DNA from 2 places in the Glaciecola sp. 2405UD65-10 genome. Region 1 is predicted to be linked to the other one. Evidence: predicted binding sites of a transcription regulator. Region 1 holds the regulator's gene; the other holds the start of a gene.
The links. The regulator sigma-54, encoded in region 1, starts transcription at its own class of promoters, with help from an activator protein. The targets are predictions, from matches to a motif close to GTTGGCACGNNNNTNGNNT.
Positions count from the first base shown of each region.

Region 2: the regulator sigma-54 is predicted to act here: its motif matches at 6,120-6,138, upstream of ACOI22_RS12965 (TorF family putative porin).

Region 1 is NZ_JBMEUF010000003.1:43,718-56,255, forward strand. Features, by position in the region: gene ACOI22_RS15415 (HPr family phosphocarrier protein) at 1-212, opposite strand, end outside; gene rapZ (RNase adapter RapZ) at 227-1,150, opposite strand; gene ptsN (PTS IIA-like nitrogen regulatory protein PtsN) at 1,248-1,691, opposite strand; gene hpf (ribosome hibernation promoting factor) at 1,703-1,990, opposite strand; gene ACOI22_RS15435 (RNA polymerase factor sigma-54) at 2,012-3,538, opposite strand; gene lptB (LPS export ABC transporter ATP-binding protein) at 3,647-4,375, opposite strand; gene lptA (lipopolysaccharide transport periplasmic protein LptA) at 4,401-5,003, opposite strand; gene lptC (LPS export ABC transporter periplasmic protein LptC) at 4,972-5,532, opposite strand; gene kdsC (3-deoxy-manno-octulosonate-8-phosphatase KdsC) at 5,529-6,137, opposite strand; gene ACOI22_RS15460 (KpsF/GutQ family sugar-phosphate isomerase) at 6,139-7,101, opposite strand; gene ACOI22_RS15465 (calcium/sodium antiporter) at 7,105-8,061, opposite strand; gene ACOI22_RS15470 (ATP-binding cassette domain-containing protein) at 8,561-9,382, shown strand; gene mlaE (lipid asymmetry maintenance ABC transporter permease subunit MlaE) at 9,385-10,167, shown strand; gene mlaD (outer membrane lipid asymmetry maintenance protein MlaD) at 10,175-10,699, shown strand; gene ACOI22_RS15485 (MlaC/ttg2D family ABC transporter substrate-binding protein) at 10,754-11,428, shown strand; gene ACOI22_RS15490 (STAS domain-containing protein) at 11,431-11,745, shown strand; gene ACOI22_RS15495 (BolA family protein) at 11,748-11,996, shown strand; gene murA (UDP-N-acetylglucosamine 1-carboxyvinyltransferase) at 12,023-12,538, shown strand, end outside.
Region 2 is NZ_JBMEUF010000002.1:183,596-196,133, reverse strand. Features, by position in the region: gene astA (arginine N-succinyltransferase) at 1-694, opposite strand, end outside; gene ACOI22_RS12990 (aspartate aminotransferase family protein) at 709-1,926, opposite strand; gene ACOI22_RS12985 (HDOD domain-containing protein) at 2,326-3,552, opposite strand; gene ACOI22_RS12980 (anthranilate synthase component II) at 3,557-4,138, opposite strand; gene trpS (tryptophan--tRNA ligase) at 4,148-5,170, opposite strand; gene rpe (ribulose-phosphate 3-epimerase) at 5,189-5,854, opposite strand; gene ACOI22_RS12965 (TorF family putative porin) at 6,291-6,980, shown strand; gene ACOI22_RS12960 (hypothetical protein) at 7,086-7,424, shown strand; gene ACOI22_RS12955 (DUF2970 domain-containing protein) at 7,472-7,660, shown strand; gene ACOI22_RS12950 (putative bifunctional diguanylate cyclase/phosphodiesterase) at 7,689-10,103, opposite strand; gene ACOI22_RS12945 (Dam family site-specific DNA-(adenine-N6)-methyltransferase) at 10,339-11,217, opposite strand; gene ACOI22_RS12940 (SPOR domain-containing protein) at 11,171-12,520, opposite strand.

The DNA.
Region 1 (12,538 bases):
GCATCATCTCCTTTGCACTTTACGGTAACTTCTTTGCCCATTCCGCTTCCTAACATAAGCAAAGCAAGCACGCTATTTGCTGGCGCTGACTGCTCATCTTGCTCTATAAGTATTTCACTTTCGTATTGATTCGCCAATTCTACTAATTTAGTTGCGGCGCGCGCGTGTAAGCCCAATTTATTAATAATGGTTAGGGTTTTAACTAATTCCATTTGCACGCTCCGGTTTATTCATTGTTTTGAGCCTGCTTAACTTTTTCAATAGCGGCCTCTTCTATAGCCTCTTTTTCAGCTTGGGCTTTCTTGATTCGCTTAAGCTCTCGATGTTTAACTTGAACATCACCGTGGCTTTTTTTGAATGCTTCACTTAAGGCTTGAGAAACAAACACCGAGCGATGCTGGCCGCCCGTGCAACCAATAGCTACCGTTACATAACTTCTGTTATTCCTTTCCAAATGTGGCAGCCAGGTGGTAATGAAATTTTGGATTTGCCAAATAAGCTTCATCACTAAAGGTTGGCCTGACAAAAACAATTCAACTGGGCTATCTAAACCCGTATAAGGGCGTAAATCTGGGTCCCAATGAGGATTGGGTAAAAACCTTACATCAAATACGTAGTCGGCGTCTTTAGGTAAGCCATATTTAAAGCCAAATGATTCGAACACAATCACCAAATCAGAACTCTTCTTGCCTAGCACTCGTTCACGAATAGTTTCTGCTAAATCATGTACTGACAAATTATCGGTATTTATATGGAGGTCGGCTTTTTCGGCCACTGGCACTAAAATGTCACGTTCAGCTGCAATGGCGTCAACTAGTGAATTGTTAAGTTTGAAAAGGGGATGTAAGCGGCGAGTTTCGCTATAACGCTTTATTAATACATCATCGCTAGCATCAATAAATATAATGGTAATGTCCCAAAACTCGGGCAAATATTCTAGCAATTCGGTGATTTCATTTTCCGAATCGGGCATGTTACGCACATCTATACTTACGGCAACAAGTTCGTGTTGTTCGACTACCGTATTGGTAAGTGTGGGCAGCAGTGAAACAGGAATGTTATCTACGCAGTAATAGCCTAAATCTTCAAGTGCGCGAAGTGCAATTGATTTACCTGAACCTGAACGCCCGCTAATGATCAATAATTTCATAGTGTAAAACTCGCGTTAAATAAAAGGTGTTGCAGAGTGAGAAATTACGTGTTTTCAGTATAGAGTGCTTTTTGCAGGTAGTGAATCAATTTCACTCTTAAGCTAGGGCAGCCACTATTTCGTTTTTGTTTTCAGCTTTTCTTATTGCTTTTACAATGTCTTTATTGCTTAATTTTTTTGCTATGCCTGATAAAGCCTCAAGGTGCTGGCTAGTTTGTTCTTCGGGCACTAAAATCGCAAAGAATATATCAACGGCTTGACTATCAATTGCGTCAAAATCTATTGGAGAATTGGTTGTGAGTATTACTGCAATCATATGACTCAGACCTTTTATTCGGCCATGTGGAATAGCAATGCCATTTCCAATACCAGTACTGCCCATTTTTTCTCGACCTAATAGACTTGAAAGCACTTCTACTTGGTCAAGCTCAGGTGACTGCAATACAGCAATTTCAGAAATTTTTTCAAAAATTCGTTTTTTGCTATGGCACTCAACCGAACATTGAGTTCGGTCAAGTGAAATTATGTCATTTATGATCATAGTTAGTTAGCTTAGTGACGCTTAAGTTTTTCTTTGTGTTTAATAACTTGGCGATCTAGCTTATCAATTAAGCCATCAATAGCCGCATACATATCGGTGTGTTCTGAGTTAGCAAATACTTCACCACCACTCATGTGTACAGTGGCTTCCGCTTTTTGGTTAAGTTTTTCAACGTTAAGTATTACATGCACATTATTGATATGGTCGAAATGTCGTTCGAGTTTTTCAAACTTAGTGTCAACATAAGTGCGCAATGAGTCGGTGATTTCGACGTGATGACCGGTAAGGTTAATTTGCATATTGATGGTCCTCTTTGCCTTTTAGACAAGGCTTTTTCGTTGATTAGAAGGGGGAATGTTTAACGATTCCCGGTATTTTGCAATTGTTCGCCGGGCCACATTAATGCCCTGATCGGCAAGCAATTGCGCAATCTTGCTATCACTTAACGGCTTGTTCGATGGTTCATCAGCAACTAATTTTTTGATGAACGCACGAATAGCAGTAGAAGAACAATTTTCGCCAGACTCTGTAGATACGTGTGACGAAAAGAAATACTTAAGCTCAAATATGCCTCTTGGGGTGTGCATGTACTTTTGTGTTGTAACACGTGAAATAGTTGATTCGTGCATGTCTACCATTTCAGCCACATCGTTTAATACCATGGGCTGCATTTTTTCAGGACCTTGCTCAAAAAATTCACGTTGTTTAGCAACAATACAATGCGACACCTTCAAAAGGGTTTCATTTCTGCTTTCCAAACTTTTAATAAACCATTTTGCTTCTTGTAAATGAGACTTTATATATTGCGAATCGTTCGAATTACTGGTTTTCGATAGTTTCGCGTAGGTTTCATTTACGGTAAGGGCGGGTAGGGCTTCGTTGTTTAATTCAACTGTCCACACGCCTTTATTTTTGTAAACATTAACATCGGGGATAACATATTCAGGCTCTCTTGATGAAACTGCGCTACCCGGGCGAGGATTCAAGGTTTTCAATAAGCGCATGACTTCACGCAGTTGATCTTCCTTTAAACGCGTTTTACGCATAAGTGTACGGTAGTCTTTGCTGCTTAATAAGTCAGCGTGTTCTTCAATCAGTGAGCGGGCTTGCTCAAGCCATGGTGTATCGTTATCAAATTGTTGCAATTGCACCAATAAGCATTCTTGTACTGAACGTGCGCCTGCACCAATAGGGTCAAAACGTTGAATACGTTTAAGTACGCATTCTACTTCGTCTAAATCAATGTCTTCGTTATCTAAGCTATCTAATATGTTTTCACACGAACTGGTTAAATAGCCTGATTCGTCAATTGAATCAATTATGGCAATCGCTATTGACATGTCATTATCGCTAAAATGCGTCATTTCAGCTTGCCATAGCAAATGGTCTTGAATGTTTTCGGTAGTTTCGCCTTGGAATATGTAGTCGTCGTCAGGGCTTGAGCCGGTCATTTTAGTGGGGGCTGATGTAGAACCTAGGTAATCTTCCCATGAACTATCAAGCGGTAAATCATTGGGTAAATCGCGGTTTTCAAGTGCTTCATGTGCATCCATAGGATCAGGAACATCTTTTTCGCCACTACTTAAAGATGCATTCGCTTCGTTTACGCCTTCTATATTCGCTGAAGCTTGTTCTTTGTCAGTTCGGGAATCGAGCGTTTCGCCTCGGTCAGCGTTTTCATTGCTATAGTCTAATTCTACCGTCTCCAAAAGGGGATTGGATTCAATGGCTTCTTGAATTTCTTGTTGCAGATCAAGTGTTGACAGTTGCAGCAGCTTAATAGCTTGTTGCAATTGGGGGGTCATAGTCAATTGTTGACTGAACTTCAGTTGTAACGAGGGTTTCATTACTATCCTTCTACTGCGCCTATCTCAAGTATGTAAAACATCTACCTTACCTAGCGATTCCTATCATTAATGCTTATCATACTCCCTAATTAGGAAAAAAAAAGAGGTTTATAATGCAAATTGTTCGCCAAGATAAACATCTCTTACCGTTTGATTAGCAAGAACTTCTTCAGACGTGCCGCTAGCTATCAATTCTCCATGGCTCACAATGTACGCAAGCTCACATACATCAAGGGTTTCCTTTACATTATGGTCAGTAATCAAAACCCCAATGCCACGTTCTTTTAATTGGTAAATTATTTTTTTAATGTCATTTACTGATATTGGATCAACCCCTGCAAAGGGTTCATCAAGCAAAATAAACTTGGGATCAGCTGATAATGCCCGCGCAATTTCAACGCGGCGTCTTTCGCCACCTGATAAACTCATGCCAAGGCTGTTACGAATATGATTAATATTAAAATCATCAAGCAGTTCATCAGCTATGACTTCGCGCTGGTCTTTTGAAATATCTTTGCGAGTTTGCAATATGGCCATTAAATTTTCATACACAGTGAGTTTTCTGAAAATAGAGGCTTCTTGAGGTAAATAACCAATGCCATTTCTTGCACGCTCGTGCATAGGAAGGTGGCTTAAGTTCATTTGATCAATAAAAATATCGCCTTTATCTAGTGGTACTAAACCCACTATCATATAAAAAGTAGTGGTTTTACCTGCACCATTGGGGCCTAACAGACCAACAATTTGTCCTGTTGATACTTCAATGCTTACATCGCGCACAACTTGGCGAGATTTATACGATTTAGCTAAGTTTCTGGCGCACAGCGTACTGGTCACAAATACAATCCTTCAATAGCGTTGTTTATTGTTGTTCTGAATCAGACTTTTCTTGCGAAAATGCACCAGGGCTTATTACTGTAGTAACGGGGCCACTGCTGTTTTCATCAGATTCAGCTAAGATTTGCTCTTTCGCCATATCAAACAAAATAGAATCACCATCTACTTTCACATCGTTTTGCACAATAACGGCTTGGCCGCGAAGCGAAAGCGTTCTAGACGCTACGGTATATACAATTTTGTTAGCTCGTGCTTCTACTATAGTACCGTCTTCTAAGCGCTGCTTGTAACTGGCGGGGCTGCCGCTTGCTATAATGACTTCTTGGCGCTTGCCATTGGTAGCATCAAGTTCAACGCGGTCAGCAAGTAATTCTAGACTGCCTTGGCGAATAACCACATTTTCAGTAAAAATAGACGTTTTTTTCTTGCCATCAATTGCTTGGTGATTTGACGTAAGCGTAACCGGCAAATCAAAATCTTGTGCAATGGTTGATGTAGCACTGCTATCTTCTGCAGTTTGTGCCGCCATAGCGGGTAGGGCATGTGCGTGAAAAGTCAGCGCACAGGCTGCTGATATAAAAAGTAGCCCTAGGTGCTTAAAACTGGGGGTTAACTTGCGTTTTAACATGTTCTTTTAACTCGTATTGTTGGGTAACTAAATCACCAAATAAACCCACACTGGTAACTAAATAATCTTGCCCTTTAATTTCTACCACTTGGTCAGAAAACAGGGTCTTACTCTCTAAATCAATTTCAATAAATTCGGTAGCAATGGCTTTAACATACTCTTCACTGCGCAAATTAACAATTTTTACGTTTTTCTCAAGTTGTATTCTATTGTTGTTATGCAAGGTGCCTTCTTGAGCCGTAATTTGCCACGGTTGTCCATCATCTAAAAATAGCGTGTATACAGGGTTTTCAAAAATTGCAAAGCCAAGTTCTTCGTAATGCTCCATTTTATCAGCCGCTACTTGGTGACTTAATTTGCCGTTTTTATCGTATAACTTACTGTTTAAGTTTAGGGCACTATAATTTGGAATAAGTTCACGGTCGCCTTTTTCGCTGCTTTGTTCTTTGGGATCTTGAAACAAAATAGACACGTACAAAGCTACCACGGCTGCAAATATGAATAACACACTCCAGCCGGTTCTATTCATACGCTGGCACCATGTTGCATATTTAATTTACCGTGTGCTTGCAAAAGCAAATCGCAAAACTCGCGAACCGCACCTTTGCCACCACCAAGGGTCGTTATAAAGTTAGCTTGTTGTTTTACATATGGGTGCGCATCATTTACCGCTACTTTAATAGCCGACAACCTATACATACCTACATCAGGCATATCATCACCCATGCTCGCCACTTGGCTAGTTTCAAGCTTAAGTTGATTTAGTAAGTCAGTTAACGCCGTGTGTTTGTCTTCACGTCCTTGCACTAAATGTTTAACGCCTAAGGCGCTCATTCTGTTTTTCACAATAGCTGAATCGCGCCCAGTTATAACAGCCACATCAATGCCACAGCTTTTGAGTGCTTTCACCCCATAACCATCTTTAGTATTGAAGGCTTTATATTCTTCGCCATTGTTACCTAGGTAAATACTGCCGTCACTGAATACGCCATCTACATCAAACACCACTAATTTAATTTGCTTGCATGCATCAAAAATTTTAGAAGGAACTGCTTGGTATAAAGTCGCTACACTATGAGCGGCGCCTTCTTGGTTAGCACTAGGTATGTTTTCATCAATAATGGGTTGAGCCATGTTATACCACTCCTGCTTTTAACAGCATGTACATATTAAGTGCGCCGACCGCTTGGTTTTCTTCGTTAACTACAAACAGGGCACTAATACGCTTACTTTGCATTAAGTTAAGGGCGTCTATTGCTAACGCGTTAGCGTTAATATGAACGCCGCCTTTGGTCATTACACTTTGTATTGACGTGGTTTGAATATCAATCGGTGAGTTAAGGGTTCTGCGCAAATCACCGTCACTAAATATCCCTACTAAGGTATTTTGCTCATTTGTTATGCCGGTAATACCTAAACCCTTTGATGAAATTTCAAGTAAGGCTTGTTTTAATGAATCATTTTGCGATACAAGAGGAATGTCATCGCCACTAGCCATTATGTCATTTACGGTAAGTAACAAACGCTTACCTAAAGCACCGCCCGGATGAGAAAACGCAAAATCTTCTGCGGTAAATCCTTTCGCTTCTAAAAGCGCAACGGCTATAGCATCTCCTAGTACTAGGGTAGCAGTAGTGCTGGTTGTGGGAGCCAAGCCTAAAGAACACGCTTCTTTGGTTACGCCAAGCAACAAACTAACCGCTGAGGCTTGCGCTAAACTACTTTTCGCATTGTTGGTAATAGCCACAATGGGTACACCAATTCTTTTTATTGACGGGAGTAAACCTACTAGTTCGGCGGTTTCGCCTGAATTAGAAATACCAATCAAAACGTCATTTGGGCTTAACATGCCAAAATCACCATGATTCGCTTCACCCGGGTGCATAAAAAATGAGGGAGTGCCAGTGCTTGCGAGCGTAGCTGCAATTTTGTTGCCTATGTGGCCCGATTTACCCATGCCACATACCACAACCTTGCCTTTGCATTGCAATAGCAAATCACAGGCTTCGGTAAAGCTACTGTCTAAATTGTTGGCTAGCGATTGAAGCGCATCGGTTTGAATCGAAAAAGTTTGTTTAGCAGAGCTTAAATAAGTCATAAATTATGAAAACAACACGTATTGATAGCCTAAAAATATGAGTATAAAGATACCCGCTTCGGTTCTGTTAATTTGCCGTGTGCCGCGAAAGTTAAAACAAAAAACAAATAACAACACTGACAAGCCTAACATAACCAATGAGTCTCTGTTTGCGGCAGCACCATCTATCACTGAAGGATGAATTAAGCCTGGCATCGCTAATACGGCCAGTAAATTAAATATGTTTGAACCAATAATATTACCTAGCGCTAAGTCGTCTTCACCTTTTAATACGCCTGCCACACTCGCGGCAAGCTCGGGCAAACTGGTACCAATGGCAATAATAGTTAAGCCAATGACTAAGTCACTAATGCCGTAGTAGCGAGCAATGTAAACGGCTGAATCAACTAGGAAGTGGGCGCTTAATGGCAGTAATATTAAGCCAACAATGACCCAAAATACTGCATTAGTGGTCGGTACGTTACTCGGGACTTCCGTTTCAGTTTCGGCAACTAGTGGGTCATTCTTTTCTACTTTAAATGACAACACCGCCATACCCGCAATAACAAAAACAAATAGGGAAATAAGAATAATCCCTTCGATTCTTGTTAGTTCGCTATCAGACAAAAAATACACGGCAATAAGGGTAATAAGCAGCATCACTGGCAACTCGCGGCGCAGCGTAGTAGATGATACCAATAAGGGTTTTATCATTGCAGTAATACCTAACACCAAAGCAATGTTAGTAATGTTAGAACCTAAGGCATTGCCGACAGCGGTATCGGAGCTACCAGAGAGTGAGGCAGTCGCAGCCACAACAATTTCAGGCGCAGATGAGCCCATTGCCACAATTGTTAAACCAATCATCATAGGCGCAACGCCTATATTTTTTGCTAAGGCCGATGCACCATAAACGAAACGGTCAGCGCTCCAACTAAGTACCACTAAACCCACTAAGAAAATTACTAAATTTATAATCACTAATGATTCTTCTTGCAATTGACAACAACTTTATTGTCTCAAATTGTAGCGATTTCAGCTAACGAAATCACATAAAATCAAAAATAAATAAGATATATAATTAAAATGTACGTTTTGTTACGATTTTTTAGGGCGCGAAAGCTTGAAAAACGCTACAATGTACCAATATTGAAAGGCTTAACAGAATATGAGCACAAGTGTTTATAAAACAAGCTGTTAAGCAAAAAAGTGAGCGCATTAGATTCAAGCTGAAATTTCTTTGTAAAGATAGAGGTCTACTAATTTGCGTTTATATGGTAATTACGTAAGCCATAATGCTAGTTCGTTGCTTTATTGAGCACTATGATCAAAAGCCGTGAGCGAGCGTATTCATTACGTTAATAGTACGGATGGAGGCAAGGATGAAGTTAAATAATATGAACTTTGTGACTTTTAGTTGCGTCTCAATCAGGTACAACAAAAAATTAGAAATATCATTCCTCAACATGGCCAACTGTTAATGTCTGAAAACCACACCACTTCCGATCTCGTAGTCAGCATAAATGATATGCTGTTTTCTCGTGGCGATCGTGAAATATACAAAGACATCTCTTTATCGGTCAAAAAAGGTGGCATCACTGCCATTATGGGGCCAAGCGGGATTGGTAAAACTACCTTGCTAAAAATCATTGGCGGGCAATTAAGGCCTAGTTCAGGCGAAGTGTTGTTTCAAGGCGAAAATGTTCATGAAGTATCACGCACCCGCTTATATGAAATGCGCCGCAAAATGAGCATGTTATTCCAAAGCGGTGCCTTATTTACCAATATGTCGGTATTTGACAACGTGGCATTCCCCCTACGTGAACATACTCAACTAAGTGAAAGCGTTATAGAAACCATTGTTACCTTGAAACTTGAAGCAGTTGGCCTTCGTGGTGCAGCGCAGCTTATGCCAAGTGAGTTGTCAGGCGGAATGGCGAGAAGAGCTGCTCTTGCAAGGGCAATCGCCCTTGACCCTGATTTAATTATGTATGACGAACCATTTGCAGGCCAAGACCCAATATCTATGGGCGTACTTGTTACGCTTATTAAAGCCTTAAACAAAGCCTTGGATTTAACGTCTATTGTGGTAACTCATGACGTAACAGAAGTGCTCGAAATTGCTGATTACGCATATATTTTAGCGAATAAATCTATTATTGGTGAAGGCACTCCTGAGCAAATCAAAAATTCTGATTCTCCCTTAGTACAGCAATTTTTGCAGGGCAACGCTGATGGCCCAGTGCCATTTCATTTTCCTGCTAAATCAATTGCTAGCCAGCTATTAGGGGAATCATCATGAATATGATAATCAATTATTTTGCTGGGCTTGGCCGAACTACCATCAATACGATGTCGTCAATTGGGCAAGCGTCGTTAATGTTATTTGGCGCATTATTCGCTTTTCCAACGTTTAAAAATATACGTTTAACTATTTTACAAATGTATGTGGTAGGCGTGCAGTCGTTACTTATTATTTTAGTGTCAGGTTTGTTTATTGGCATGGTTATGGCTCTACAAGGCTATACTATACTAGTAAGTTATGGCGCTGAGGGTAGCTTAGGCCCCATGGTTGCGTTGTCTATATTGCGCGAGTTAGGCCCTGTTGTTACGGCCTTGTTATTTGCCGGTCGCGCAGGTTCCGCATTAACGGCTGAAATTGGCTTAATGAAGGCCACCGAGCAATTGAGCAGTTTAGAAATGATGGCTATAGACCCACTGCGCCGCGTAGTATCACCGCGCTTTTGGGCTGGTGTAATCAGTATGCCTATGCTCGCACTTATCTTTTCTGCTATTGGTATATTAGGCGGGCACTTAGTGGGCGTTGATTGGCTTGGCGTAGATTCGGGAAGTTATTGGTCTATTATGCAAGCTACTGTGGAATGGGACAAAGACATTCTAAATGGCATTATTAAATCAGTAGTGTTCGCTTTAGTCGTGGTATGGATTGCATTGTTTAAGGGGTATTCGTGTATCCCTACCTCTGAAGGTATTAGTTTAGCAACCACTCAAACCGTGGTGTATTCATCCCTTGCTATTTTGGGTTTAGATTTCGTATTAACAGCGTTAATGTTTGGCATAAGTTAGGATCATCATGACATCAAGAAAAACAGAAATTTTAGTTGGTTTATTTGTAGCGTTAGCAATTGCTGCAACCTTACTTTTAGCCTTGCGAGTTGCCAATCAAGGTATGAGCGGTAGCGGCGAAACCTACACGCTCACCGCACGCTTTGACAACATTGGCGGTTTAAAAGCGCGTTCTTCTGTAAAAGTAGGGGGCGTGAATGTAGGCCGTGTTGAGCGTATTTATTTACATAATACTGACTTAGTGCCGGTGGTAGAGCTTACCATATCAAGCGAATACCTTGATACATTTCCTGATACAAGTACCTTGTCTATTTTAACCTCTGGCTTATTAGGTGAGCAGTACATTGGTCTTCAACCTGGTTTTATATTTCCAGAAGATATTGTACGCATTGAAGAAGATAAAGTGTGCGAAACAGCCAGCTTGAACGATTGCCCATACTTAACCGATGGCGAAGAAATTATAGATACTAAATCAGCTCTTGTATTAGAAGATTTGATTGGTCAATTTTTATTTAATAAAGGAAGCGAATAATCAATGAATAACTATTTTGCAACCGCAGCTTGTGCCGCGTTTGTTTCTTGCACAATGTTATTAGGAACAAGCACTTCGGTGAATGCAGCGCAAGAACAAGCCGCGATTTCGGTAAGCGCTATACAAGGCCAAGCCGAGCGTGAAAGGGTAGCTCAAGATGACCCATATCAAATGGTGCAAGAAGCCGCATCTTTAACCTTCGCTCGCATTAAAGCTGAACAAAAAAACTTAGTTCAAGACCCTGAAATTTTACGCGTGATCATGGAAGAAGAATTAATGCCTTACATTGATTACCGTTTTTCAGCATTTAAAGTGCTTGGTAAATATGCAAGGCGCGTGGAAAAGAAAGAGCTGCTAGAATTTGTAACGGTATTTAGAGAGTATTTAATTACCAGCTATGCGGTGGCCATGGGATATTATGATAATCAGACCGTTGAGTTTGAGCCGGAACGTGATTTTTCTGACCGTAATGACGTAACGGTTAGAGCCGTAATTAAAGACAACGTACGCCCTGACATAAAAGTCGCTTTTAAAGTGCGCAAAGATCCACGCTCAGGTGAATGGCAGGCTTATGACATGATTGCTGAAGGCATTAGTTTACTTTCAAGCAAGCAAAGCGAATTCGAAAGCATACTACGTAAAGATGGCATTGCTAAGGTTATTGAGTCTATGCGTGCTAGCATTCGCCAACCTATTGTGTTGCAAAATGCTGACAAAGAGGCTTCATAGTAGTGGAACAAAACCTAGTAGTAGACGCTAGCGGTAACGCTAGCCTTAACTTATCAGGAAATTTGGATCGCGATTCATTAAGCAAAGATTTTTTTCAAGGCTTAGCTAAATCTAGCGTGCATTCCATGGCTAGCGCTAAGCAGCTATTAGTAAACCTTAAAAACGTTGAACGGGTAGACACCGCTGGCTTAGCTTGGTTAATAAATATTGTACGCGATGGCAAAGCAAAAAATATAAACGTGACCTTTGCAGACGTACCCGATAAACTACTGCACCTTGCCGACTTGAGCGGCGCGAAAGAAATTTTACAGGCGTAACTATGACCAACGAAGACATTGCCAACATGCTTACTGAAAAGCTCGCTTTAAGTGATGTGAAAGTAAAAAGCGAAGGCACCCATTTTCAAATTATTGCAATTGACGATAGATTTTCTGACATGAGCAGAGTAAAAAAACAACAATTAGTTTATGCTCCGTTGTCTGAGCTTATTGCAGATGGCACAATTCATGCCGTAAGCATAAAAACCTTTTCCGAGCAGCAATGGCAGCGCGAAAAGCTTTTCAATTGATCAACCCTCTTATTTAAGGACGCTTAGTGGACAAACTCAGCATAAAACAAAGTCCGCCTTTGTCGGGCACTGTGGTTATTTCCGGTGCGAAAAACGCGGCTTTGCCAGTATTAATCTCTAGTTTGCTTGCTAGTAGTGCGTGTACTTTTACCAATGTTCCGAACTTACGCGATATTAACACCACCCTTTTGTTACTAAAAGATTTAGGTGCAAAAGTGAATCAACTAGCCACCGATACGGTAGAGCTAGATGCAAGTAAGCTTAATAGCGTAACCGCTTCATACGAACTTGTTAGAACCATGCGCGCTTCTATATTAGTGCTTGGCCCTTTATTGGCGAAGTATGGTAGAGCAAACGTTTCATTACCTGGTGGGTGTGCCATTGGTGCTCGCCCTGTAAATCTTCATTTAACTGGCCTAGAAAAAATGGGTGCTAAAGTAGATGTTGAAGAGGGGTACGTGCGTGCTTCTGTAAATGGCCGCTTAAAAGGCGCGTTTATATTTATGGATATGGTAAGCGTGGGTGCAACAGAAAACCTTATG
Region 2 (12,538 bases), on a different contig from region 1:
TTTCATGCACCTTACCTATTGAAGCTTGTGCTTCTTTTGAAAGCAAATTGACGTAAATTGGATACTTAGGCATAAGCTCAGCAATAAACACTTTACTACCTATACCTGTTAAGTAATCAGCTGTGGGAAAATCTACAGAGAAAAAATGGGCCTCTAACCATTCCCAAAACGCTGAGCGACCATTTTCGTCAGATATACCACGCATTTCAGCAATCACTCTGTCAGAGAATCGGTGAGGGTGCTGTGCCATAAATAGGAAGCGGAATTTAGATAGCAAGCGCCCAGCTAGTCCATTGCGCGCCTCTTCTTGTAAAAACAAGGAGCAAATTTCGCTCACGCCAGTGTAGTCATTACAAAACGTCAGGATTTCAACCGAGTTATGCACATTTAGCTCTCGCGAGGCATGTACAACGGTGCCCAAATGGTAATGGTAGAAGGCGTCTTGAGTACCTACTGTAGCTTCAATACCAGAGGTACCAACAACTTTGCCCGTTTCAGTATCTTCCATCACAAAAAAATAGCTTTCTTGACCCGCTTGACTTGGGTTTGAAGAAAAGGCATTTTTCGCGGCATCAATCTTTTTACGAAGCAAAGCTTCGTTAACAGGCAAGGAAGTAAATCCAATGCCTGAATCCTTCGCTATTTGAAATAGTGAAGGATAATCTGAATCTGTGATAGGCCTAATGATTAACATAGTTTAGTTCACTATTATTCTGAATCTGTTGCAGCAACCAACTTAGCAATACCTTTCTCAAAGCGAGCCAGGCCTTCAACAATATCTTCATCAGGAATAACTAAAGATGGCGCAAAACGCACTACGTTAGTACCGGCAATTAAGCACATCATGTTTTCTTCGTTAGCCGCTACCATGAAGTCACGAGCACGCCCTTGGTATTTTTCATTCAATGCGCAACCGAGCAACAAGCCTTTGCCGCGTATTTCGGTAAACACATCGTATTTTTCGTTAATGCGAGCTAAATGCTCACGGTATAGCGCTTCTTTCTTTAATACGGCTGCTTGTAGAGCCTCATCACTGACCACATCAAACACGGCTTCGGCAACCGCACAAGCTAAAGGATTACCGCCATAAGTACTGCCGTGGGTGCCTGCTTTTAAACTGGCTGCAATTTTGTCAGTGGTAAGCATTGCGCCAATAGGGAAACCGCCGCCTAAGGATTTAGCACTTGTTAGGATGTCAGGAGTAACATTAAGGTTCATATACTCGAAAAGTTTACCTGTACGCCCCATGCCTGATTGCACTTCGTCAAAAATAAGCAGTGCACTGTGTTGGTCACATAAATCGCGAACGCCTTTCACAAAGGCTGGGTCGGGAACAATAATGCCACCTTCGCCCTGCATCGGCTCCATCATTACCGCGCACGTGTTTTCAGACATCAATTCGCGCAGCATGTCTAAATTGCCGTATTCGCTATGAATAATGCTGCCGGGTTTTGGGCCAAAACCATCAGAGTAAGCGGGTTGTCCGCCCACAGTTACGGTAAAGAACGTGCGGCCGTGGAAGCCTTGTTTAAAAGCAATAATTTGGTCTTTGTTTTCACCAAAGTGCTCAAGGCTGAATCTTCTGGCTAGTTTAAGTGCCGCTTCATTTGCTTCGGCACCCGAGTTTGCAAAATATACTTTTTCAGCAAAAGTGCTATTGGTTAGTTTACTTGCTAGGCGCAGGGCCGGCTCATTAGTAAATACATTACTTAAATGCCAAAGTTTATTGCCTTGTTCGCTAAGCGCTTTGGTTAATGCTGGATGACAGTGGCCTAGCACGTTCACCGCAATACCACCGGCAAAATCAATATACTCGTTGTTTTCTTGGTCCCATACTCGTGAGCCCTCGCCGCGCACAGGCACCATAGCTGCTGGGTTGTAATTTGGAACCATGACATCATTAAACGTGTTACGAGTGACTTGCATATTGAAACCTCACTGAAATTTTATAGTGCAGTTGGCAATTTTTGGCTGGCTACTGGGGCGTTTTCGCTTAAGTATTAACCACTAATTGAAACTATTATTGATAAAATGAAGCAAGAGTATGACAGAAAAATCCCCATAAGTCGCTACTATAAATGTGCCGAATGCCGCATTTTCATTGGGTTGTGACATGATTTGTTAAAAAAGTGAATAAATATCTTTCGTAAATAAGCCAAGCTAGCGATATAGGCTTCAACGCAATGGGGCGGGTCTTTGCGGCTAGTGGTCGAACTCCTTAGATCAAGAAAACGGCTTTTATGATTTAAAGTCCTAGTGCGTTTTTATAATTTATACGCATAAGTATGCAAAGAAAAAGCTAAAAATAATTGCAGAAACCGTTAATTATTCGTTTTTTTCAGGGGCTTCTTCAATCGTGCCTGCAATATTTAGCTCAATACCTGTTAGGTTAATTTTAGAAATTGTTTGCACATCTTGCGACGTAATACCGTAATTACGCAAGTATACCATCGCCTCTTTTTTACCCATAAGATTATGGCCATGCAACATTTTATATTGAATAAACCCTTGCGCACTGAACAGTAAGCTAGCAAAAGGATGCAAATTCTGATCTTCAATAGCTGAAATACTGGTTTCTCTAATTTTAGAGAAGTCCTCAAACCCTGTTGCAATAGTAAGCCATCTGCAATCTAGTTCTTTGAAAACATTTGACGTTATTTTGTTGGCGTGGCGCTTCCAAAGCATGAGTATATATTTGTGCGATGGTGAAAGCATGCCAAGTGCTTTGGCTTGGTTTGGATTATTGTCTTTACGTGCTTTAATAATTTGTGCGCGTAGTTGTTTGTCAAATTCACGCAAGTACATATTGACTACGGCAGAACGTCCTATATTCGACATTAGGCCTAAGTTAAAGCCAAAGTGGGGCCGAACGCCTCTAGCTTCAGCTAACGCCCTTGCAATGTTCCCTGAGCCCAATGTGTAGAGCCACATATTTTTAACTAAATCAGGCGTGAACTCTGATTTTAAGGGGTTAATATGCTTTGCGACCAAAACTGGAATCAAGGTGCGTAAGCTTTCTATTCCTATAAAACTTAAAACGCTACGTGTGGTTTTCAACACTATGGGAGAGCCGGCTGAATCTACGCGTCGATATTTGGGTTGTAGGGAAAACTTAGTTATGGCAGTTTCCAACCATGGCAAGGTTTCAAGGCACTGCACTAAGCGGCTTATAGAACAAGCCTCGGTATAAAGTACATCCAGCAGTTTACCTAAGCTACTATCAAATTTAAGCACCGTTTTCATTATTTCAGCGGTATTGCGAAACTCTATTTCTAGGTCAGCTACCAACTCTTGATGAAAGTCGGCTTCTACTTGAAACAAAAATGCATTTTCGGCGGTGGCTTGAAGTTCTCGCTTTTTATTTGCAAGCTCTTCAACAGACAATAGCATTCGCCGCGCTTCATGCTGCTCAGAATCCTCAAGCAAACGCTGGGCTTCTGTTTTTCTGCCTGCATCAATTATCGCTTCGTCTACTGAAAGCAAAAGTTTGTCGAATCGATTGTTGTATATACCAGCCAATTGGCTAACACTTTGTTTTAAGCGAGCAGTCAAGCAACTATCCTTTCGTTAAAAAATTGTCTAATACCTTATGGCCGTTGCTAGTCAATAACGATTCAGGATGATATTGCAGTCCATACAGTCGTAATTTATGATTTTCAATAGCCATTACTTCGTGTGTGCCTTGCGTTTCGCTATAGGCTGACACAACAAAATCGCAATTTAAGCTTGCGCTATCTACCAATAAAGAATGATAACGTGTAGCTTGAAACTCTGGCTCACAATCGGCAAATAGAACGCTATTCTTAATTGCCACATTTACTAAAGATGTTTTTCCATGCTTAATAAATTTTGCTACTTCGATTTTTGCACCAAATGCTTGCGCAATAGCTTGATGCCCTAAACACACACCTAAAATAGGTAATTTGCCTGCTAAATGCGTAATCGCTTGCAGGCTAATTCCCGCTTCATTTGGCGTACAGGGCCCAGGTGATATAACTAAATGCGTAACATTACCATTAGCTAATTCGGCGAGTGAAATTTGGTCATTTTTTACCACTTTCACTTGTTGTCCTAGTTCTTCAAAGTATCTTGCTAAGTTGTAAGTAAACGAATCGTAATTATCAATAATTAAGACCACATCAATAACCTAGTAAGAAGAACCGGATATAAAACCTAGTGCATTGTAAACCTTAGCTAATGTATCGGACGCTTTTTCTCTTGCTTTAGCACTTCCTTGGTGCATTACCTCATTAAGAAACGCTTGATCTTCGCGGATCCGTGCATACTCTTGCTGAATAGGGGTAAGTAAATTGACTACGGCTTCTGCCACATCACCTTTTAAATGGCCATACATCTTATCTTCGTACTGAGGGACTAATGCATCAATTGACTGCCCCGAGGTAGCACTTAATAAAGAAAGTAGATTTGACACCCCTGGTTTTTCGGCTTGGTCGAAGTAAATATTGGCTTGTTCGTCACTGTCGGTTACAGCGCGCTTAATTTTTTTTGTTAATTTTTTTGTATCTTCAAGCAAACCTACAAAGTTATTTGTGTTTGCATCAGACTTAGACATTTTCTTAGTGGGTTCTTGCAAGCTCATTACTCTGGCGCCATCTTTGGGAATGCATGGGTCAGGTAAAGTAAATATATCGCCGTATATATTGTTAAAGCGTGTGGCAATATCTCGAGTTAATTCTAAATGTTGCTTTTGATCTTCGCCCACAGGAACTTCATTCGCTTGGTATAACAAAATATCTGCAGCTTGAAGCACCGGATAAGCATACAAGCCCACATTTACATTTGACTGATTCTTTTGTGACTTGTCTTTAAACTGAGTCATGCGATTAAGCTCACCCATTTGCGTATAGCAATTTAAGACCCAAGCCAATTGTGCGTGTTCAGGCACGTGCGATTGCATAAAAATGGTGCTTTTTTGTGGGTCAATCCCACAGGCTAAATATAAAGCTAAACCATCTAAACAAGCTTGCTTTAATTTTTCGGGATCTTGGCGTAAGGTAATAGCGTGCAAATCCACAATCATATATAAGCAATCATGGGTATCTTGCATCTGCACCCATTGACGCAGTGCGCCAAGATAATTACCTAATGTAAGCTGTCCTGATGGCTGGCAACCACTTAAAACGGTGGGCCTGATATTATTTGTATTCATGTCACTCACAAAACTTTCCTATTTTAATTGTAGCTTTAAATCGTCAATGGCTTGCTTGTAGTTATTGGTGTTAAATATTGCACTACCCGCTACAAACATATCTGCACCGGCAGCATGCACTGCACCAATTGTATCTTTATTAATACCGCCATCTACTTCTATTCTTGTATCTAAACCCAGTTCATCAATTATTGCTTTTAAGTGTGCGGTTTTTTCAACGGTGCTGGGAATAAAGCTTTGCCCGCCGTATCCTGGATTCACAGACATTAATAATACGTAGTCAAGCTTTTCAAGTACGTAGTCAAGTACGCTAAGCGATGTGGCTGGATTAAGCACCAAACCGGCTTTGCACCCTAAGCTTTTTATTAAACTAATACTTCGGTCAACATGCAGGCTGGCTTCTGGATGAAAGCTAATCATAGTTGCACCTGCTTCAGCAAAGGCCTCAATCATAGAGTCAACGGGGGATACCATTAAGTGAACATCTATATCTGCCGTTATGCCATAGTTGCGAAGCGCCTTACAAATAGTGGGGCCAAAAGTGAGGTTTGGAACATAATGATTATCCATTACATCAAAATGTACCACGTCGGCACCCGCCGCTAAAACGTTCTCAACTTCTTCGCCCAAACGCGCGAAATCCGCTGATAATATAGAGGGTGCTATAAGGGGATGATGTGCCATGCGTAAATTGCCTGAATGTTTAAAAGCTCAAGTCTACCGTATTTTAATAGTGAGTATAAAAAGCTTTTTAAATAAAATGTGATGGTGGCTTTTAAAAACCTATGCGCCACATTGGTGAGTATGCGCCATTTAGGTGCAAAAATATGTAAATTTACAACAATTAACACTTCAAATTTACAAAATTATAGCAATCTTGCCTAATGATTTTCTTGTTAAGTGTTTGTATTTTAATGAATTGAAGAGGCTTCCGATTTTTTTTAGTGTTTTTGGCATCGCATTTGCTATTACCTAGGTGCTAACGGGGCTTAAGCCACGAGCAGGGTTGAAGGGAGCTTTAACTCGTAAGTGAGATGAATAGAAAATAAGAATAATAATAATCAACGACAAACATTTTTAATTCAAAATCCACAAACAATTTATAGTATGGAGAACACACATGAAAAAATTAGCAAAATTATCGTTGGTAGCAGCAGCTCTATCATCAAGCTTATTCGTTAGCCAAGTAGCACTTGCTGAAGTTAGTGCAAACATTGGTGCTACCACTAACTACATTTGGCGTGGCGTAAGCCAAAGTGCTGATGCAGCATCTGTATCTGGTGGCCTAGACTACGCAGACGAAAGCGGCTTTTATGCCGGTACTTGGGTAGGCTCTTTAGGCGACTCTGACTCAGGCTTTAACGGTACAGAAACAGATTTTTACCTAGGTTTCGGTGGCGAAACTGACGGTTTTGCATACGATGTTGGTTATATCTATTATGCATATACTGAATTAGATGATGCTAACTTCGGTGAAGTTTACTTTAATGGTGCTTTCGGCAACTTCGGTTTTGGCGTAGCAGTTACCGTTAACAGTGAAGTTCCTGACGGCGCTGGCTTTGAGTCTGGCGACATATACTACAGTGTAAGCTACGGCGGCATTGATTTAGGCAATGAATTCGAACTAGGGTTAAGCGCTGGCTTATACACTTTTGATTCAGACGGTGATGATGGTGCAGATTACGACTACGCGCACATCCAAGCTGACATTTCTAAAGGTGATTTCACTTTTTCAATTAGCAAAGCACAAGACGAAGGCTTCGCTGACGGCGACCTTAAATTTGTAGCAAGCTGGGGCACAAGCTTCTAAGCACTAATTACAAAAACAAGAAATTAAAAGCCAACATTATTATGTTGGCTTTTTGCTATTTGAGATTTTTGGTGTACACTAAATATACTAACTAGGATGGTGCGTATGAACGATAAGCAAAAATTATCAGAAAGCTCAGCAAGAAAGCAATTTCCTGCAGGGATGTTTATTACTGCCGCACTTTTTAGCAGCATTACGGTATTCATTATTAGTGCTGTTTTCACCCAAGCGAATACTCCCTGTATCAACAGCCAGGCATTACAAGATCAAGTCATAGTAGATACACATCAATCGCGCCTTAGGCAAAGTGACACTGACCAACCAATGATTATATGCAACCGCAACAACCAACAAGTGACCTGGTTAACGTGGCTGTTTAAACGTTCAGAGTCAGTTGATTTTCATTATTTAGATTTGCTAGAGCTTTTATCTCGCGATAATTAGCCTGCAGTTGTCCTCACAAGCAACACAGTTACAATACAAGGCAATTTATGAGTAAGTGGTTTGGCATTCTTAAAAGTGTAATGGCGAGCTTCTTTGGCGTACAAACGCAAGAGCAGTATGTTAAAGATGCCAATATGAATTCCGTAATACCCTTCGTAGTAGTGGGCTTCATCATGGTGGTGGTGTTAGTTCTTGCCATATGGATGCTTGTGAAAGTACTCGTGAGTGCAAACTAATGAGCGATGCATTATAGCTGCACGGAGCTTACTGTGTTTCGTCGGCCTGTAAACGCGTTTCCTGCAAAAAATCTACTAAGGCAATATGTGGAATGGGCTTAGAAATTAAGTAACCTTGTATGTAGTCACAACCTAGCCTTTCTAACATTTCAAATTGTGCTTCAGTTTCAGCCCCTTCTGCAACAATGGGTACAGATAAACCGTGCAGCATTTGTGTTAGTGAGCCAACCACACGTTGCTGGCGAGCGTCTTTATCAATATTATTAAGTAACGAACGGTCAAGCTTAACGGTATTGTAAGGAAACGCCGTTAAATATGATAAAGATGAATAACCTGCCCCAAAATCATCAATGGCAACTTTAAAACCTAAATCTGCGGCTTCTTCTACCCAAATTTTTGCTTGTGAAAAGTTGGTTATAAGTGAGGTTTCGGTGATTTCTAGCTCAATTCGCGCAGCATCTATTTGCTTGCTCTTAATTTTGCCTGCAAGCACATGAAGTGCATCATTACTGACTAATTGTGAAGAGCTTAAATTGACGGAGATAACTATGTCGTCTAAGCCAATGGAGTCTAAATAAAGTAACTCTTCAAGAACGGCATCTACAATCCAATCAAACAAAGTATTCATATTTTCGCTTTCTTCTAACACGTCAATAAATACTGGCGGGGGGATAAAACCAAGCTCAGGATGGTGCCAACGACACAAGGCTTCAAGTTTAATTACTCGGCGGTCTTTTGCATTAACAATGGGTTGAAATACCAAAAATAACTGGTTGTCAGCTAAGCCGGCAAGGAAATCGTTTTTAATGGTAAATCGTTGCTGGGCTTTATCGCGCATAGAGTCATCGAAGAAGCGATATCTATTTTTGCCATCTTCTTTTGCTTGATACATTGCGATATCAGCAAATCTGAGTAGTTCGTCAGAATTGATTGAACCCGATGCCTGCGTTGCAATACCAATACTGGCACTAATAGAAATTGTTGAATCGTATATATGAAATGGTGCAGCAAATAGCTCAACAAGTGAGTTCGCTGTGCTAAGTAGAGCTTGCTCGGATGCAAAGTTACTTAAGCAAATAACAAACTCATCACCTCCAATTCGATACACTTTGGTGCTCTTATTAACCACCCCTTTTAAGCGATACCCTATTTTTTTGAGCATAATGTCGCCAGCCTCATGCCCTAGATTATCGTTAACTGGTTTAAAGCCATCTAAATCTAAGAAGAAAATAGCCACTTCATGAATGTGCTTTTCACTGTTCATGCTATCTAAATCTTCTACGAGCACGTTACGTGTATACAGCCCGGTGATACCATCAACGGTGGCTTGTCTTATCAAACGTTTTTGCGAGGTATTAAGTTGTTGCTCGTAGGTTTCAAGTACGTCAATTGCGTGCCTAAACTCATCTTCAAGCTCATGGAGTTCATCGGCAAATAATGAATTACTAGGTTTGCCAAGCCGATAGCGCGCAATGTTGTACTCTTTTGCACCTATTAGTTTAATAGCACGCTTGAGCTGATTTATTTTAGAAATAGGAATGATGGTGAACAAGGTTAAAAACAACAATATGCCGAAGGTCAGGGTCGCAAATATTACGATAACTTGTTGCTTTTGATTATTTTGATGCACTAAAAGATTAGAAATATCACGAATCATCAATAAATTAATATCAGTACCAATGCCTTTAATTTTCTCAAACCAAACATAATAATCTCGGTCTGCGGTGGTGATTTGCAAACCACCATTTTCTAATTTTTCGAGTTGTTTTTCGGAAAGTTCTGTTTCCATTAGTAAAACGTTTTTTTCAGTCCCAGTCATAAATTCAATCACATAGCGTGACAGTGTCATGTTTTGGCTTGAGACCGCTTGGGAGTTTGACACTATACCTATATCACTGCCCACCACGTAACTTAGAAATATGATGGATGGACCTATGTTTGATAACAAAGAGAATGACCAGCGTTCATCTTGAATGCTAACAGGAATGGTTGAGGTAAGTTCGCAAATGATATGACAGATAATGCCTGATTGCGGGGTTAACGTTGCCGTTGCTTCATCATGCATAAATTGCATTTCAGTGTCAGGAAAGCGGCCGTAATCGTAGCGTTGTTCACCGTTTGAAAATGACATTGAAGAGAGCATAAAACTAAGTTGTATGCGTGGCCAAATTTCGCTGAAATAGTTTTTAAGTTTTGCTGATGGCATGTTCGTAATGCCGCTGAGCATTACTATTTCTTCAGCAGATAAAACTTGCTCTTCTAAATGGCGCTGAAAAAGAACACTTGCGGATTGTTGATGGCTTGTTTTGATGTCGTCTATATTAGACTTGAATGTTTGTTTCTGCTGTATATTAACAAAGGTATAAGAGGCGCCTAAAGCTATAACAGCTACTAACATAACCATTATTAACATTTTCGCTAGCAAGCCGTTTATATTAATCATATACACGAACTCGCCCTGTATTTGCCAAAGTAGCAAATAGACGCGTAATGCAACAAATTGATCTTAGAATTAAATTCTGAGTCAGGGTTGTAAGCCATTTAATGAGTGTTCTCTTATACTTAGCTAATTAACCGTTTTACATGCGTAGGTACTAGTTTATACCTTTATTATGTAATAACAACTGCGTAATCTTAGTATGTGTATCGACCCTTAGAACATTTTTATTAGTGGTAAATTACGCTTTGTAGATCGCAAGAAGTTCTTTAATTGGTTTTCTAACGCTGCCTTTACAGCTAATTGTTCGTGATACCTTAAGCGGAACAATTTTATTCGCATTTTGGTACAGTGAAAGCGTAGCGGGAAGGTGGTGATTGGATATAACCGTTGTAACTCCCTTCATTTGGGCGTCTTCAGCCAGTAATGCAAGACGTTGCTGATCATCAAATGAGAAGGCCACACCTGAGTACGCAGTAAAAGAAGCGGTTTCGCCAAGTGGGAAATAGGGGGGATCGCAATAAATTATGTCGCCAGGTTGTGCTTGCTCAAATGCCAGCGAGAAATCACCGCTTTGTAAGTGCGCATTTTGCAGCTGTTGATGGCATCGATTTATTTCTAACTCTGGAAAATAGGGGCGTTTGTACTTACCAAAAGGAACGTTATATTGACCCTTTAAGTTGTATCGGCATAAACCATTGTATCCGTGGCGATTCAAATACATAAATAACGCGTATCTTCTAAGGCCCTTGTCACAGTCATTGAATTCTTTGCGAAGTGAGTAATATTGTTCTGCTTGATTAAATTCCGGTGTAAATAAAGGTTCGGCGAGTTCCAAAAACTCGTTTTTATTAGACTTAAGCGCGTTAAACAAACCAATGAGATCAGGGTTACTATCAACAAGTAGATAATTAGAGTAGGGCAAATTAATAAACACAGAGCCACCGCCAACGAAGGGTTCTATAAACCGGCCCGTACTTTTTTTAGGAAGCCATTGTGCAATGTTGCTTACTAAGCGGCGTTTTCCACCGGCCCACTTTAATGGCGATTTATACGGCGTGGGGGTAACGGCGCTAGCGTTGCTTAATTTCTTGTTGGATTTGATTGATACTTTTGGCAAAAGGCTGCGCGTCTCTTATGTCGTCTGGCAAGCTAGATAACCTGTTAAGTGCGGCATCAATAGAGTCAAATGACTGATTATAAACCACCACATACCAAGGCCCACCATAGCGCTGGGTTTCGTAAACCCATGTATTTGCTTTCAGATTATTATTATTAAGGTAGTTTTCAAGCACTACCGGATTTTGAATTCCCGACAATTGCAAAACGATAGCATCGCTTGGCAAGGCTAATAGTGTAGTTTCATCGAAACGATAGTCAATAGTTGTTGCAACTGTTTCGCTAGGTAATTGGGGTTCATTTACAAGTTCGTCTTCAATATCGTCTTCAATGTTGGCAACAGTATCGTTTTCAATTGGCGTTTCTATAGGATCTTGAACGCTTGAACCTAAACGCTCATCTAATTGCGCCACGCTAATAATATCTGGAACTTGGAAATCACCCGCATCTTCTTGTGGGCTATTTATTGCTTGTTGTTCAGCCGTGGAAGCAATGGGGACTGTCTGGCTTGCTTCAGTTTGCTTCTCGCTTTGCCACGACCTAACCAAAATATCTTCAGTAACGGGTACCGGTTCAACCACAACTACTTCATTAACATCAGTGCTAACTTGGTCGAATGTATCATCAATAGGTAAGATAGCCGTTTCAACATCTTCTTCTGGTAAGTCGAAAGCAGGTGCTTCAATATTGTCTATTTTTTCGCCTGCAAGTAAACGACTAATATCTTCAGGGTATTGCCAAGTTATCATGCCAATAAAAAGACACAAAAATACGGCTAACACACTCGAAATGAACCATTTTTTGGTCACAATAGGGGAGGCTGAGCCAGAAAACCATTCTTTGTCTTGAGCCATTAAAGCTTCAAGCGCATTTACATCAAAGCCAACAGCGTCTAGCGATTGAGAAGATAACAGCACCGGTTTATGACTATTTTGGCTAGGCAACCATTCCTGAGAAGCTTGTGCCCAATCATTTTTACCAAATAAAATAATATTGAGGTGTAGTTTACGGTTGTATTGCTTAGCATGCATAACCCAATCCCACAGCTCTTGCAAAAAATCATTGCTCAAATGCTGTGCTTGCGTGATGCAAACTAAAAAAGGCCCATCATCGGATGGTAAGTCTATTAAAAGTTGGTTAAGGGGCCGCACAAAGCTACCTACGGTATGCCCACCTAACTGACGGCAAATCATTCCACGGTAGTCTGTTGCGTTTTGCTCTTGTTTAGCGCTAAAAAATGAAATGTCGGTATTTTCTTGCTGATGAGCGAGAAATTCATTTAGTGTACGCTGTTGATCAGACACAGAATCGCCGCTAACAAA